DNA from 3 places in the Solidesulfovibrio sp. DCME genome. Region 3 is predicted to be linked to each of the others. Evidence: predicted binding sites of a transcription regulator. Region 3 holds the regulator's gene; each other region holds the start of a gene.
What was found. The regulator sigma-54, encoded in region 3, starts transcription at its own class of promoters, with help from an activator protein. The targets are predictions, from matches to a motif close to CTGGCACGGNNNNTGCTT.
Positions count from the first base shown of each region.

Region 1: a site for sigma-54 is predicted at 3,175-3,192, ahead of ACP59X_RS19460 (Flp family type IVb pilin). Genes of this name have one in related genera too.
Region 2: a site for sigma-54 is predicted at 3,236-3,253, ahead of ACP59X_RS20915 (PspA/IM30 family protein). Genes of this name have one in related genera too.

Region 1 is NZ_CP188261.1:4,395,820-4,401,319, reverse strand. It holds gene ACP59X_RS19475 (glycosyltransferase family 39 protein) at 1-1,507, opposite strand, end outside; gene ACP59X_RS19470 (PaaI family thioesterase) at 1,766-2,155, opposite strand; gene ACP59X_RS19465 (Flp family type IVb pilin) at 2,350-2,523, opposite strand; gene ACP59X_RS19460 (Flp family type IVb pilin) at 2,935-3,108, opposite strand; gene ACP59X_RS19455 (Flp family type IVb pilin) at 3,506-3,679, opposite strand; gene ACP59X_RS19450 (hypothetical protein) at 3,881-5,500, opposite strand, start outside.
Region 2 is NZ_CP188261.1:4,717,217-4,722,716, reverse strand. It holds gene ACP59X_RS20940 (flavodoxin family protein) at 223-879, shown strand; gene pspC (envelope stress response membrane protein PspC) at 1,036-1,422, opposite strand; gene ACP59X_RS20930 (hypothetical protein) at 1,419-1,667, opposite strand; gene ACP59X_RS20925 (hypothetical protein) at 1,677-2,099, opposite strand; gene ACP59X_RS20920 (hypothetical protein) at 2,096-2,350, opposite strand; gene ACP59X_RS20915 (PspA/IM30 family protein) at 2,502-3,188, opposite strand; gene ACP59X_RS20910 (sigma 54-interacting transcriptional regulator) at 3,360-4,454, shown strand; gene ACP59X_RS20905 (M16 family metallopeptidase) at 4,464-5,500, shown strand, end outside.
Region 3 is NZ_CP188261.1:2,910,254-2,915,753, reverse strand. It holds gene ACP59X_RS12825 (phosphoribosylformylglycinamidine synthase subunit PurQ) at 1-89, opposite strand, end outside; gene ACP59X_RS12820 (CTP synthase) at 276-1,907, shown strand; gene rpoN (RNA polymerase factor sigma-54) at 2,081-3,517, shown strand; gene hpf (ribosome hibernation-promoting factor, HPF/YfiA family) at 3,568-4,116, shown strand; gene ACP59X_RS12805 (PTS sugar transporter subunit IIA) at 4,117-4,569, shown strand; gene rapZ (RNase adapter RapZ) at 4,703-5,500, shown strand, end outside.

The DNA of each region.
Region 1 (5,500 bases), 1.5 Mb from region 3:
GCCGGCGGGGCAAATCGAAGTAATAGACCCGGGTGCCGAGCACCTCGGCCACGGCCGAGGCTTCGCCCATGTGGGCCAAAAACGTGGCCTCGTCGGTGGCGAGATGGCCGTAGCCCCCGGCGGCGACGAAAAAAAGCCCGACCTTGGCGTCCCCGGCCTCGAGGCGCGGCCGGGCCAGGCGCCCGCCGTCCGGGTCGGTTTGGGCGGCGTACCAGTTGACGGCGTTGGCCAGGCCCTGGTCCGAAAACACCACGCAGTCATGGGGATCCATGGTCCGGGTGAGCAGTTGGGCCAGGGATTTGTACGGCCCGGTGTGGCTGCCCACGGCATAGAAGCGTTCGTGGAGGAACAGCGGATAGGGCGCGGCCAGGGCCAGGCACAGCAGGCCCGCCACCAGGGGCCGGGGGCAGCCGGCCGAAAGGAGCACGGGCAGGCCGTTGCCGGCCAGGATCAGCGCGGCCGGCAGCAGCACCGTCAGATGCCAGGGATTGAAATAGGTGGTGAAGCGCGCGGCCAGCAACGCGGCCATGGGCAGCAGGGCGAAGCCGGCCAGCAGCAGGCTGGTTTCCTTGCTTTGCCGCCACAGCCGGACCGCGCCGACGACGGTCAGGGCCGTGACGGTCAGCCGGGCCACGAGGTTGGGCAGGTACCAGAACGTTTCGCCCAGGCGCGTCGAGGTCATGGCCGCCATGGCGGCCAGGGTCTTGCGGGCGCCGGAGGCGTCCACATTGGCCCCGAGCGCGCCGAAAAGAAATGGCAGGCTGGCCCCGGCGGCCAGGGCGGCGCCCAGGGAAAAGAGAACCAGCCGCCACAGGTTGGCCCGGCTGCGCGTCGTCGCCGCCAGGCACAGCAGCATGGCCCCCTCGGCGCCGATGACCAGCAGGGCCGTGAAATGGAGCAGGGCCAGGGCCAGGTTGGCCGCCCACAGGCAGGCCATGGCCCGCCAGGTGCCGCCCCGCAGCAGGCTGGCGAAGGCCCACAGGGAGACGAGCGACAGGTCGAAGACCAGTGTATAGGGCCGCACCTGGCGGGAGAGCAGCAACAGCAGCGGGTTGACCGCGGCGAGCACGGCCGCGAACAGGCCGGCTTCCCGGGACAGGATCGCGGTGCCGGCCAGGTAGAGCAAGGGAATGGCGGCGATGCCGGCCAGGGCGGCCGGCAGGCGCAAGGCCCAGTCGGCCTGGCTTGCGGCCATGACGGCCTTGATAAGGAAATAGAAAAGCGGCGGATGGATGTCCTGGCCAAGCGCCCGTTCCACGATGGTGGCCAGGGGCAGCCGGGCGGTCATGGGTACGAGCACCTCGTCCCACCACATGGAGGGCAGGCCCAGATCGGTCAGCCGCAGCCAGGCGGCAATGGCCGTGATGCAACACAGGGCCAGCAGGTCGCCGGGGCGGATGTTGCGCCCGCATGGGGGACCCCAGGCGGATGGGGCGGCGGCAGCGGGCCGGGCGTCATCGCCGCAAGGCGGGGGGGGCGCGGGAGGGTCGCGGCGAAAAACGTTCATGGCTGGCGCTTAGGCGCGGCTAGCGGTCGGCGCGGGAGCGGGTCGCCGTACGCGCGGCTCCCGCGCATCATGATCATGGTTGGTTTTCCTGGCGGCGCTGTTGGGCCATGACGGCCACCGGCCGCCCTGTCGCCGTCGCCCGGCGGTGCCCAGGCCGGCAACAGCCGCCACGATGCGACTTTTCAGTCGAAAAGTCCACGGAACTCCGTCGCCTGGGCCATGACGCTACGGTGTCATAGCCCCCTCGCCCCCGGCCGGCTACAGGTCGAGCACGTGCTGTTGCAGCACGAAGCAGGTGAAGGAGCCGGTGAAGACGGCCTTATCGCCCCGGCGCACCGTGACGGACACGCGGCGTTTCTTGCCGGCGTCTTCGTCCTGGACCGCTTCGGCTTCCAGGGTTTCGCCCACGGCCGTGGGCGCGGTGAAGCGGACTTCGGCCGCGCCGAGGACCACCAGTGGGTCGTTGACGGCCAGCATGGCGGCATAGTCGGCCAGGCCGAAGACGAATCCGCCGTGGACGAGGCCACGGTCGTCTACGGCCATGGCCGGGCCGAGGGTCAGGCGCACCACGGCGCGCCCCGGGGCGAGGGCAACGGGGGTGCCGCACAGGGACGGGGCGATGCGGGGGTGGGTGTTGGGCTCCTGCATGGGCGGACTCCTTTGGCCGAGCATGCCAAAAGGCGTTTACCGGGGCAAGGCGGCGGCCGGGAGCGGCGAGGCAACCAACGGCGAGGCGGCCACTGGCGAGGCGGCCACTGGCGAGGCGGCCAAAGGCGAGGGACGCCCCCGTTTCCGGAGGCGGCCCAGGCATGGTGCGCGAAATTCGCGGGATCGCGGCGGCCTTAGCTGCCGGTGCCGATCTGGCCGGCGAGGTTCGTGAAAAGAGTGCTCAGGTTCGAGCCCAGGGTGGTGACGGCGCCGATGATGACGGCGGCGATCAGTGCGGCCATGAGCCCGTATTCCACCGCGGTGGCCCCTTCCTCGTCCCGAATGAAGTTGGTGATGGTGCGCAGCATGGTCTTTCTCCCCTTGGAAATATGTGGATGGTCGTTACGCCCGTTGTCCGTTCCTGACCAGAGAGATAGCAGGGGGCGTGCCATGTCGTGCTGGCAGTGTAATATCTTGAAATAAATTGATGTATGTTCCTTTTGTCGCGGGGCGCTCGACGAATCGTGGAATCGGGGCGCGGTGTTCCCGTATTCATGGAACCCGTGCCGCCGGCCAGGGGCTGCGCCGGTCAATACGACGCCGTGGCGGTGGAGCCGGCGGCCGCACCGGGCAATGCGACGCCATGGCAGCCTGGCCGGCGGCCGTGCCGGGCAATGCGACGCCGTGGCCGCCCGGAGCAACGGCCAGAAGCGAGGGCCGCCCCCGTTTCCGGAGGCGGCCCAGGCATGGTGCGCGAAATTCGCGGGATCGCGGCGGCCTTAGCTGCCGGTGCCGATCTGGCCGGCGAGGTTCGTGAAAAGAGTGCTCAGGTTCGAACCCAGGGTGGTGACGGCGCCGATGATGACGGCGGCGATGAGCGCGGCCATGAGCCCGTATTCCACCGCGGTGGCCCCTTCCTCGTCACGAACGAAATTGGTGATGGTGCGCAGCATGGTCTTTCTCCCCTTGGAAATATGTGGATGGTCGTTACGTCCGTTGTCCGTTCCTGACCTGGGAGATAGCAGGTGGCGTGCCAAGGCATGTGTTCAGATTAACACGCTGAAATAAAAAGATATATATCCGGAGAAGAACGAAGCGTTCGCCAAATCGTGGAACAGGGGGGCGGCGTTCCTGGTTTTATGGAACCCTGCGTCCGGGCAGCCGGGCGAGCCGGTCGCAGAGGCCCACGAATCCCAGGGCAAGGCGCGCTTGCGAGGCCAGCCGCTGCCGTGACGCTTCGGGCGGCAGGCTGCGCCGTGACGCTTCGGGCAACGGCCAAAAGCGAGAGCCGCCCCCGTTTCCGGAGACGGCCCAGGCATGTTGCGCAAAATTCGCGGGATCGCCTCGGCCTTAGCTGCCGGTGCCGATCTGGCCGGCGAGGTTCGTGAAAAGGGTGCTCAGGTTCGAACCCAGGGTGGTGACGGCGCCGATGATGACGGCGGCGATGAGCGCGGCCATGAGTCCGTATTCCACCGCGGTGGCCCCTTCCTCGTCACGAACGAAATTGGTGATGGTGCGCAGCATGGTCTTTCTCCCCTTGGAAATATGTTGCTGGTCGTTGTGTCCGTTGTCCGGTCTTGACAAGGGAGAAAGCAGGCGGCGTGCCAAGGCGTGTTGTCGGCGCAATTCATTGAAATTGAAAGGGATGTTTTTTATGGACCGGGGGTCGCTCGACGAATCGTGGAACCGGGGCGCGGCGTTCCCGCCTTCGTGGAACCGCCTGCTTCAGGGCAACGGGGTAAGCCCGGCGCCCAGAAGGCCGAAGCGCTTGGCCGTGTCGCCGGCCGGGGCCAGGACCCGCAGGTCGAAGGCGGATTCCCCCGGCGGCAGGGTCAGTTCCAGGGAAATGGGCGTGGTCGCCCCCTGGGAAGCGATTTCCCGGGCAAGCCCCGGCCCGGTGAGAGCCAGTCGCACCGGGGACAGGGCGATGAGGGTCGCGAACAGCCGCGCCCCGACCGGGGCGGCCGTGCCGTTGACCAGCCGCAGTTGCCCGGCCTGGCCGGCCCAGGCGATGTCGCCGGTGATGGCCCGCTCGGGCGGGGTAAATCCCTGGCCGAAGCGCAGCAACACCGGGGACGGCGCGAAGGGGGTAATGGCCCGGGCCGGGACCAGGGCCAGGGAGTCGAAGGCGATGGGCTCGGCGGCGCCGCTGTCCAGAGTCGTTTCGGCCAGCCCCCGCCGGCCCACGGTATTGGCCGGGACCAGCCGCCACTGCTCCCCTTGTTGGTAGATCGCGTCGCAAAACCGGTTGCCGGCCTCGGCCACGATGGCCACCGAGGCGGCAAAAAGGGTCGGCGCATCCGGCGCCGGGGCGTAGGGGTCGGCGTTTGGCGGGCCAAGGCGCGTGACGCGGGCGAGCGCCAGGGCCGTGGCCGGGTCGGTCGGCCCGGACAGGCGGCGCAGGGCGAAGACCGGCCTGTCCCCGGGCAGGGCGGCGGGGGCGGTCGGGGCGACGGACAGCCGCTTGCCGGCAAAGTGGCCGAACCAGTCCTCCCAATAGCCTTCCCGGGTCTTTTCCTCGTTTACGGCCGTAAACAGGTCCGGGGCGACGAGGAGCGCGCCGTCCGGCACGGCGGCGAAGGCCGGGCTGGCCACGGCCAGGGCGGCCTCGCGCCAGCGGGCGCCGGCGGCCACCTTGCTGGCCCCGACCGAGGCGTTGACCGAGGCCGTCACCAGGCCGAGGCCCGCGACCAGCACGGCCGCCACCCCGGCCGCCAGCCGCCTGGCCCCCGGACGGCCGGTCAGCCGGGCCGCGCCCCACAGGCACAACCCGGCCAAACCCACGGCCACGGCATAGCCGGAAAAACTCGAGGTCACGTACCAGGCGACCCCCGAGGCCGCCGGCCCCTGGTACTTGGGCGACAGGGCGATGAGCAGGTTGGGGCAGACCACGGCGTACAGCGCCATGCACGCGGGCAAAAGCCGCCAGCGCATCGGCTCCAGGGATTCGCGGGCCAGCACCCGGTAGGTCAGCCCCCCGGCGAGCAAGGCCAGGGCGAGCCAGGCCGGGGACAGGCGCGGCCACTGGCCGTCAAGGGCCGCGAGGTACTGGCCCAGGTCCAGCACCAGATGGGTGGTGATCACGGGGAAGCGGTTGATGCTGTTGCAGTTTAAGGGAAACGAGCCCAGGGGCAGGGCGGAAAAGCTGTAGGCGGCCACGGTTTGCGCCAGGCGCAGCGGGCTCGACAGGTCCAGGGCGTTGCCGGCGTACTGGGTCGGGTGCAGGGCGCGGTAGGCCAGGCTCAGGGCGAGAAAGGCGCCGAAGCCGACCGAGGCGGCGGCCATGGTGGCCAGGCGCCGGCGGGGGGTGCCCCGCCGGGAAAGCCAGACGATGCCCCACAGCAG
Region 2 (5,500 bases), 1.8 Mb from region 3:
TGGGAAAAAACGGTTTGCGGGCCGTCCGCGACGGCAAGGCGGGCGGCCAGGCTGCGATGACGGCCTGGCCGCCCGCCTTGCCGTCGCGGCGGCCAACCCCGGGGCAGGCCCGCCTGGACGGGTGCGGGAGGGGAACGGCCTGGTGCCTCTGTTTCCTTTTCGTGCCTGATTGTCCGGCAGGTGGAACGGACGTATGGGGAAGGCTTCGCAAAGGAGGTTCCCATGCGTATCATGGCCATAAACGGCAGTCCCCGGAAGAAATGGAACACCGCCAGCCTGCTGGGTCAGGCCCTGGATGGGGCCAAGGGCCGAGGCGCCGAGGTGGAGCTCGTCCACCTCTACGACCTGGACTTCAAAGGCTGCGTCAGCTGCTTCGAATGCAAGCGGATCGGCGGGAAAAACTACGGCCATTGCGCGGTCAAGGACGCCTTGACGCCCGTGCTCGAACGGGCGGCAGCGGCCGACGGCCTCGTGGTCGGCACGCCGGTCTATTTCGGGGCCGAAACGGGCGAAACCCGGTCGTTCCTGGAGCGGCTGTGCTTTCCCTACCTCACCTACACCCCGGGCTATGCCGCCATCTTCCCCCGGAAAATCCCCACCGCCCTGGTCTATACCATGAACATCCCCGAAACGGCGCTGCCGCAGTGGGGCTACGACATCTTCATGGAGCGCATGCGCGGGGTCATGGCCCGGACGTTCGGCGCCTGCGAACTGCTGCTGGCCACGGATACCATGCAGTTCGACGACTACGGCAAGTACCTGTCCACGGTCTGGGACGCCGCGGCCAAGCGCAAGCGCCACAAGGAGGTCTTTCCCGCGGACTGCGCCAAGGCCTTCGCCCTGGGCGAGCGCCTGACCGAACCTGTGCCGGCGGCCTAGCGCGGTATCCCGGAAGCAATCCAACTGCGTTATTGAATGAAAGGAATCGGTTCGGGGGATGCCCCCCCCGGGGCGGGCCGCTGCGGCGGGGGCGTGCCACGAGGCCGCCTGGCGGCGCCCGCCTGCCCGCATGGACGCGGCTGGCGGGCGCCGGGGTCAGGGATGGCGCAGCCGGCGGTCGAAGTCGTATTCGCGCGAGGTGACGTGGTCCTCCAGCCGCCGGATGCGCTTGTCCAGGCGTTCGAAGCGGCGCTTGACCCGGGTCAGCGCGTTGGCCCGGGACGTGACGTAGTCGTCGTAAAAGGCCCGTTCCTCGTCGGAGTCCGGCGTGATCACGGGCTCGGGCTTGATGACGAAGCCGGCGATCAGGTAGGCGGCGACCATGGGCCACACGCCGGTAAAGGGCGTCAGCACCAGGACGAAGGCGCGCAGCCAGAAGACCGGCACGTCCAGGAAGCGGGCCAGGCCCTTGCACACGCCAAGGAGCAGGCCCGAACGCGAGCGGTAGAGCTCGCGCAGGCGCAGTTCGCTATAGTGTCTCATCGCTCGTCCTCCCTGCCGGCCTTGCCGTCGAGGACCAGGGTTTCCAGGGCCTCCACCCGCTCTTCAAGCCGGGACAGGCTGCGGTGAATCTCTTGCAGGAGCCGGGCCTCCTCGGCGTCGTTGCCGCCCGGCTTGGGCGCGCCGGGGCGCAGCAGGCGGATGCCGAGCAGGAAGATGACGCCGAGGATCACCAGCCCGACAATGGTGGCCCCGGCCATGACCAGGGCGGTTACAAGTCCCATCATGCGCGTTCCTCAGGCCGGCCGTCGGCGGTCCGGCCGGTCGGCGGCGGCCAGCCGCCGGTCGAAGTCGAATTCCCGGGATGTGACGCGGGATTCCAGGCCGGCGATGCGCCCTTCCAGGTCGCGTGCCCGGTCGCGGATGCCCTGGGCCTCGCCGGACAAGTCGATGCCGGACACGCCGTCGTCGCGGGCGGTCACGCCGTCCGCGCGGTCTGGGCGCAGGAGCAGGGCGCAGGCCAGGTAGACGAGCAGGGCCGGCCAGCCGATGGTCAAAAACAGCACCACGAAGAAGGCCGCGACCACCCAGCCGGGCAGGCCCAGCTGCCAGGCCGTCCAGCGGTAGCCGCCGGTGACCAGCCCGCCGGGCCGGCCGCAGGGGCCGCGTCCGAAGCGGCTGCCGGAAAAACGGCGCGGGCCGCATCCCTGGTTTCTCATGAGCCGCCTCCCTTGTCCGCCTCCTTGCCGAGGACGGTTTCCAGGTTGCGCACCCGGTCCTCCAGGCGCGAGAGCGTGGCCTTGACCTCGCCGAGCAGGGCGACGGCCTTGGCGTCGGCATCGCGCCCGGCCCGGTCCGAGCCCTCGGCCCGGCGGCGCAGCCAGACGATGGCCGCGATCACGGCCACGATGAGGAACACTTGCAGCAGATGCGGGCCGCCGCCGTAAAACATCGCATGATGGGCAAACACGGTCACTCCTTGCGTTGCGTCACCTCAGGCCGTGCGTATCCGTCTTTCCCGCACCCTTATCCCTTTTCCCCGACGCACGCACGTCTCGTTCTCCCCGTCCGGGGGGTCCGGGGGGGATGATCCCCCCCGGCCGCCGGAGGCATCTTCGCCCTTACTCCCCACCGGCGCGGCGGGCCTTGAGGCGGGCCAGTTCGCGTTCCACGTCCTCGTCGGCGGCCAGGCGGTCGAAGCGGGCTTCCAGGGATTCGCCCTCGGCCGGGCGGCGCACGGAAGCGGCGGTTCCGGCCAGCTCGGCCTCGGCCTCCAGGCGCTCGATGCGGCTTTCGAATTCGTCGAAACGCAGCAGGGCCTCGGTGGAATCCACGCGGCTCATGTCCTCGCGGGCGCGCTTTTTCCCGGTTGCCCGCAGGTGGCGGTGCAGCAGGGTGCGCTGGCGCTCCTTGGCCGTGCCCAGCTTTTCCTCCAGCCGGCCGATGTCCTCGCGGTAGGCGGCGACCATGCCCTCGATGGCGGCCTGTTCGCCGGCCAGGGCCTCGGCCCGGGTTTCCAGGGCGCGCTTTTCCATAAGCGCCTCGCGGGCCAGGTCCTCGCGGCCCTTGTCCACGGCCAGCTCGGCCTTTTCGCCCCAGCGGCCGGCCCGATCGCGCACGGCGGCCAGTTCGCGGCCGGACTTGGCCGCCTGGGCCATGGTGCGGGCACAGTCGGCCTTGAGCTCCACCAGCGTCTCTTCCATTTCCTGGATCATCAGCCGGATGAGCTTTTCCGGGTCCTCGGCCTTGTCCAGCATGGCGTTGATGTTGGAATGGATGATGTCCCTGAAGCGGCTGAAAATACCCATGGCATACCTCCGGTGCGCGCAGGTGTGCGCGGCGTCACCGGACGGAAAAGCAGGGAGTGTGCCAAACGGAGGAACACATGATTTCCAGGGGTTATGATTTATTTGTGGAGCATGTGTTGTGATTTTTGCCAAACAATGGTTTTCTACGCCATAAATGAGGTGCATTTCGCCATGAAAGCCGTGGTCGAAGCCCTGGGCCAGTCCGATGCCTTTCTGGCCTTCATGGAGCGCGTGTCCGCCGTGGCCGCCGTGGACCGGCCCGTCATCCTCGTCGGCGAGCGCGGCACGGGCAAGGAACTGGCGGCAGCCAGGCTCCATTTCCATTCGCCGCGCTGGGAGCGGCCCTTTGTGCCCGTGAGCCTGGCCGCCCTGCCGCGATCGCTGGTCGAGGCCGAGCTTTTCGGCCACGAAGCCGGGGCGTTCACCGGCGCGCTCAAGCGCCGGGCCGGCCGGTTCGAGGTGGCAAACGGCGGGACGCTTTTTCTCGACGAACTGCAAGCCGCGCCCAAGGCCGTACAGGAAAAACTCCTGCGGGCCGTGGAATACGGCACCGTGGAACGCCTGGGCGCCTCGGAATCCATTGCCGTGGACGCGCGCGTCGTGGCCGCGACCAACGTCGATCCGCGCCTGCTCGTGCGAAACGGCCGCCTGCTCCCCGACCTCCTCGACCGGCTGGCCTTCGCCGTGCTCCACGTGCCGCCGCTTCGCGCCCGGCACGGCGACATCGCCTATCTGGCCGAGCGCTTCGCCACCCGTTTCGCCGCCGAGCTCGGCCGCCCCGACGCCCCGGCCTTCACCGCCGCCGCCCTGCGCACCCTTTCGGCCCATGCCTGGCCAGGCAACATCCGGGAGCTCAAAAACACCGTGGAGCGCGCCGTCTTCGACACCCGGTCCTCCCGTATCGACCACATCACCCTCGACCCCTTCGCCGCGCCCTTTCCCTCTCCGGCGGAGAGCCTTCCCGCCACAACACACAACACGCCCACCCCTCCCTCCATCCCCCTTCCAGGGGGCCCGGGGGGGATGATCCCCCCCGGCGGAGAGGTCCAGGAGAGGCAGAGCCTCTCCTGGCCGCCGGAGGCATCTTCACTCTCCCTCCCCGCCGCCGTGGCCGCCCTTGAAATTTCCTTCCTGCGCCGGGCGCTGGCCGCCTCGGGCGGCAACCAGCGCCGGGCGGCGGCGCTGCTGGGCCTTTCCTACCACCAGTTTCGCGGCCAGTACCGCAAGCATGCCGCCGCCCTTGACGCCGGCGGCAAAGCCCCGTAGCCCGTGCCGATGCTCCAATCATCAGACGCCTTCGCCCCTTGTCGCATCACCCGCCTGGAAAACGGCGTGCGCGTGGTGACCGAGCCCATGCCCACCGCCAAGACGGCCAGCCTCGGCATCTGGATCGAGGCCGGCTCCCGCCACGAGGGGGCGGGCCAGGAGGGCATGGCCCACCTGTGGGAACACATGGCGTTCAAGGGCACGGCGACCCGCGACGCCCTGGCCATCGCCAAGGAGCTCGACATCCTGGGCGGGCTTGCCAACGCGTTCACCTCGCGCGAGGCCACCTGCTTCCACATCCGGGTCATGGACGCCCATTTGCGCCGGGCTTTCGACGTGCTGGCCGACATCGCGCTGCACCCCGCCCTGGACCCCGAGGAGCTGGCCCGGGAGCAGGCCGTCATCGTCCAGGAAATTTCCATGGTGGAGGAGACGCCCGAGGAGAAGGTCCACGAGGATTTCTGGGCCGTCGCCTGGGCCGATCCGGCCATCGCCCACCCCATCACCGGCACGCCGCGCTCCGTGACCGCGGCCACGCCCAAATCCTTGCAGGCCTGGCGGCGCGAGCGCTACCGCGCCGACGCCGTCACCGTGGTGGCCACGGGCGCCGTGGACCACGAGACGCTGCTGGCCCTGGCCGGCGAAACCTTCGGCGCGCTTCCGGCCTCGTCGCGCCCGGCCGCCCGGCCGGCCGGGGCGTTCACTCCGCCGCGTCTGGCCGTGCGCCGGGATAGCGAGCAGAACCACGTCATCCTGGCCTATCCGTCGGTCGGCAACACAAGCCCCGAACGCTTCGCCCACACGCTCCTGGCCACGCTTCTGGGCGGCAACATGTCCTCGCGCCTGTTCCAGGAAGTCCGGGAAAAACGCGGCCTGGCCTATTCCATCTACGCCAGCGTCAGCGGCCTGGCCGATGCCGGCATCTTCGAGATCCAGGCCGCCGTGGACCCCGAACGCACGGCCGAGCTCATCGCCGTGGTGCGCGACGAACTCGACGCCGTGGCCGGCGGCGCGGTCACCGACGAGGAGCTCGACCACACCCGCGA
Region 3 (5,500 bases):
TCCGAGCCGGCTTGCCTGGCGGCGTGGGCCGATTCCACTTCGCAGTTGGTGCCGTAACCGGTGATCACGAGGGTGCGCACCTGGGCCATAGGGGAAATCCTCCCGGGGGTTCCTTGAAAAATTGCGCCCGAAGGCATAGTTTGCGCGGCTGAACATAAGGGGCCGCCCGGGCCGCGTCAACCAAGGCGCGCCACGGGCCTCCGACACGCGCAAGCGGTGGCCGCCGGGGCCGCCGGCGCGGCATGAACCTTTTTTTTCGCAAGGACGGCGGCATCATGAAGACCAAGTATATTTTCGTCACGGGAGGCGTGCTGTCCTCCCTGGGCAAAGGGCTGGCCGCCGCGTCCATCGGTGCCTTGCTCCAGGCCCGGGGACTCAAGGTCACCATCCAGAAACTCGACCCCTACATCAACGTCGACCCCGGCACCATGAACCCCTTTCAGCACGGCGAGGTCTACGTCACCGACGACGGGGCCGAAACCGACCTGGACCTCGGGCACTACGAGCGCTTCCTCGGCGTGCCCATGAGCCAGAACAACAACTACACCTCGGGCCGGGTTTATTTCAGCGTCATCCAGAAGGAGCGCCGGGGCGACTACCTCGGCGGCACGGTGCAGGTGATCCCGCACATCACCGACGAGATCAAGCGGGCGATTCTGGGCGTGGCCGGCGACGAGGACGTGGCCATCATCGAGATCGGCGGCACGGTGGGCGACATCGAGGGCCAGCCGTTCCTGGAGGCCATCCGCCAGTTGCGCATGGACCTCGGCAAGGAAAACGTCCTCTACATCCACCTCACGCTCGTGCCCTACCTGCGCGTGGCCGGCGAGGTCAAAACCAAGCCCACCCAGCACAGCGTCAAGGAATTGCGCTCCATCGGCATCCAGCCCGACATCATCATCTGCCGCAGCGAGATCGAGCTCACGCGGGACCTCAAGGAAAAGATCGCGCTTTTTTGCGACGTCGACGCCGACGCCGTGTTCACGGCCGTGGATGTGGGCAACATCTACGAGGTGCCGCTGAAGCTCTACAACGAGGGCGTGGACCAGAAAATCGCCATCTTGTTGCGCCTGCCGGCGAAAAACGCCGACCTCGAGGCCTGGCGCGCCATGCTCCATCGCCTGGAGCACCCGGCCGGCACGGTGTCCATCGCCATCGTCGGCAAGTACGTGGACCTCAAGGAGGCCTACAAGAGCCTGCACGAGGCCCTGGTCCACGCCGGCGGCATCTGCGGCGTGGCCATCCGCTTCGTCTACGTCAATTCCGAGGAGGTCACGCGGGAGTGCGCCGCCGCCACCTTTGCCGGCATCGACGGCATCCTGGTGCCGGGCGGTTTCGGCTCGCGCGGGGTGGAAGGCAAGATCGCGGCCATCGAATACGCCCGCACCGGCGGCATTCCCTTCTTCGGCATTTGCCTGGGCATGCAGTGCGCCGTCATCGAGTACGCCCGCAACGTCCTGGGGCTTACCGGCGCCAATTCCGAGGAATTCGACCTGACCACGCCCCATCCGGTCATCTACCTCATGCGCGAGTGGTTCGACTTCCGCACCCAGAAGCTCGAACGCCGCGACCCGACCTGCGACAAGGGCGGCACCATGCGCCTGGGGGCCTACCCCTGCATGGTCAAACCCGAGACCCAGGCGGCCCGGGCCTACGGCGCCGGCGAGATCTCCGAGCGCCACCGCCACCGCTACGAGTTCAACAAGGCCTATGCCGAGCGTTTCGAGGCGGCGGACATGGTCTTAAGCGGCCTGTCGCCCGACGGCGAACTGGTGGAAATGGTCGAACTGCCCGGCCACCCCTGGTTTCTGGGCTGCCAGTTCCACCCGGAATTCAAGAGCAGCCCCATGCGCCCGCACCCGCTTTTCCGTGAATTCGTGGCGGCGGCCAAACGGGCCAAAGGCTAGGGGACGGTTTTTCCCGAAACGGCCTCGGCCCGGATTGGTTTCCACGGCAACGGACAATCTGGCGGATTGCCACAACCCTTCGATTGTGGCATGCTTTTTGTTGTGCGGGGGCGGGCCTCGGCCGGCCCCCGCGTTTGCGACGAACTCAACCACAAGCACGCACGGCGGTAGCAATGGCGCTCGAACTGCGACAGCAGCTCAAACTTTCGCAGCAGTTGGTCATGACTCCCCAACTGCAGCAAGCCATCAAGCTCCTGCAGCTTTCCCGGCTGGAGCTCCTGGAAAGCGTGCAGCAGGAGCTTCTGGAAAATCCCCTCCTGGAGGAATCCGTGGAGGAGGACCGGCAGCCGGAACGGACCATGGCCGAGGAAAACCTCGGACCCTCGGGCGATTCCAGCGACGCGGCCATGGAAAAGGAACTGCTCAAAAACGCCGAATGGGAGGACTACATCGGCGATTTCGCCAGCACCAGCCGCCAGTCCCTGGCCCGGGAAACCGAACTGCCCGAGGAGGGCATGTCCTTCGACGCTAGGCTCGCCTCCAAGCCGTCCCTGGAAGGCCACATGAGCTGGCAGATGCGGCTGTCCAATTTCACGGACAAGGAACTGGAGATCGGCGAGACCATCATCGGCAGCCTCAATTCCTCGGGCTACCTGCGGGCCTCGCTGGAGGAGCTGGCCCAGATGGCGGGCGCCGGCGTCGCGGAAGTGGAGGGCGTGCTCCACCGCATCCAGCGCTTCGACCCGGTGGGCGTGGCCGCCCGCACGCCCAGCGAATGCCTGCTGACGCAAATCGAGGTCTACGGCTGGGACGACCCCATCCTCATCGAACTGGTGCGCGACCACCTGGAAGACCTGGAAAAGAAGCGCTACAAGCCCTTGGCCAAGAAATTTCGCCTGACTATGGAAAAACTCAAGGAATATCTTGAGCTTATCCAGACGCTCAATCCCATGCCCGGGGCCAGCTACGGCTCCAGCGACCCCATCTACGTCAGCCCCGACGCCTTCGTCTACAAATACGGCGACGACTTCGTCATCCTCTTAAACGAGGACGGCGTGCCGCGGCTCAACGTCAACATGGCCTACATGGACGGGCTTGGCTCCAAGGCGGACAAGGACAAGGACTACCTGCAGGACAAGATGCGCTCGGCCATGTGGCTCATGAAAAGCCTGTACCAGCGCCAGCGCACGCTGTACAAGGTGCTGGAAAGCATCGTCAAGTTCCAGCGGGATTTTTTCGAGCACGGCGTGACCCGCCTGCGGCCGCTGATTTTAAAGGACGTGGCCGACGACATCAGCATGCACGAATCCACGGTCAGCCGCATCACCTCGAACAAGTACGTGGCCACGCCCCACGGCATCTTCGAGCTGAAGTTCTTCTTCAACAGCTCCCTTGACCTCGACGACGGCGGCACCGTGGGCTCGGAATCGGTCAAGGCCATGATCAAGCGCATCATCTCCGGCGAAAACGCCAAACGCCCCATAAGCGACGAGGCCATCGCCGACATGCTCAAGGACGAACTGCAAATCAACATCGCCCGCCGCACGGTGGCCAAGTACCGCACGGCCATGGGCATCGAGTCCTCGTCCAAACGCAAGGAAGTTTTCTGATGCTTCGGGCCGGGCAACCGGCCCAATACCACGCAGCCCCGGAGGATCCCATGAACATCACCTTTAATTTCAAGAATTTCGAACCGTCGGACCATCTGCGGGACTATGCCCGCAAACGCTTCGACAAGCTCGCCAAATATACCGTCGCCACCGACGCCTCGGAGCTGCAAGTCAACCTGGCCGTGGAAAAGACCCGGCAGATGGCCGACGTCATCTTCCTGGCCGACAACATGCACATCTCCGCCCACGAAGCCTCGGAAGACATGTACTCCACCATCGACATGATCCTGGACAAGGTCGAGGCGCAAGCCAAGAAGTTCCGGGAAAAGCAGAAGGACCGCCGCCGCCAGGCCGCGGAAACCGTGCAGACCCAGGTCATCAGCATCAGCGAAGACGCCAAGGGCGGCCGCACGCCGACCATCGTCCAGACCGACGCCTACGAGCCCAAGCCCATGGCCGTGGAAGAGGCGGCCGAACAGCTGACCAGCCTGAAGCTCGAGTTCCTGGTCTTCATCAACTCCGAAACCGAACGGCCCAATGTCATCTACCGTATGCGCAACGGCGACTTCGGCCTCATCGATCCCGGAACGGGCGCGTAAATGAAGCTTGAGGACTATCTCCAGCCCGATTTCGTCATCGGGGAGCTTGCCGCCGAGTCCAAGGCCGACGTGCTGGCCGAACTGGTCGCGCCGCTTTCGGGCCATTGGCCGGATTTCGACGCCGCCAAGGCCCGCCAGGTCCTGCTGGACCGGGAAAGCCTCGGCACCACGGGCATCGGCGACGGCGTGGCCATTCCCCACGGCAAGATGGAGAGCCTCCAGCAAATCGTCATCGTCGTCGGCCGAAGCCTCAAGGGCGTGAACTTCGATGCGCTGGACTTCAAGCCCTGCCGCATCTTCTTTCTCGTCCTGGCCCCGGAGCACGTGGCGGGCCTGCATTTGCGCATCCTGGCCCACATCTCCAGGCTTTTGTCCGACGAGTCGTTCCGGCGGGCCTTCCTGGCCGCCGAGGACGACGCGGCCTTGTGGCGGGTGCTGACCGCCGCGGCCTGACCCGAAACCGTATCGCCGCTTCCCGGTCACGCCGGCGTCACGCCGGCCGGCCGGGGAGCGGTTACTTGTTTTCCCGCTTTCGGGAACGTTTGGGATGCCGGCCACACCGCGCCGGCCGGAGGGCTTGGCCGCCATGGACGCGACATCCGGGGACATGAAGATCGTCATATTGACCGGCCTGTCGGGTTCCGGGAAAAGCACGGGCCTGCGTGTCTTCGAGGACCTCGGCTTTTTCTGCGTGGACGGGCTGCCGGTGAGCCTCGTGCCCAAGCTCATCGGGCTGTTCGACGAGAAGGGCGGCCAGCGCTACAAGGGCTTGGCCCTGGGCATGGACGTGCGCCAGGCCGACCTCGACCGGGACTGGGGCATCACCCTGGCCCAGATCAAGGTCAAGGACGTCGCCCTGCAGATCCTCTTTTTCGAGGCCGACACCCAGGAGATCATCCGGCGCTACGCCACCACCCGCCGGCCCCATCCCCTGGAAAGCGCCGCCATGGGCCTGGAGCAGGCCGTGCTGGCCGAGCGCGAGCGCATGACTCCGCTTCGCGACGCCGCCGACATGGTGCTCGACACCACCCATTTCTCCATCCACGACCTGCGCCGCAAGCTCCAGGAGAAGTGGGCCTCCATCCGCCCGTCCCAGGGCAGCCTCAAGGTCCATGTCATGAGCTTCGGCTTCAAGTACGGCCCGCCGTCCGAGGCGGACATGGTCTTCGACCTGCGCTTCCTGCCCAATCCCTATTTCGACAAGGAGCTGCGCGAGCAGACCGGCAAGGACGCACCCGTGCGGGACTACGTGCTGGCCCGGGAGCCGGGCCTGGAGTTCCTCGCGCGCCTGACGGATTTTTTGCGCTACCTCCTGCCCCTGTACGCCAAGGAAGGGCGCTACCGGCTGACCATCGCCTTTGGCTGCACGGGCGGGCGGCACCGA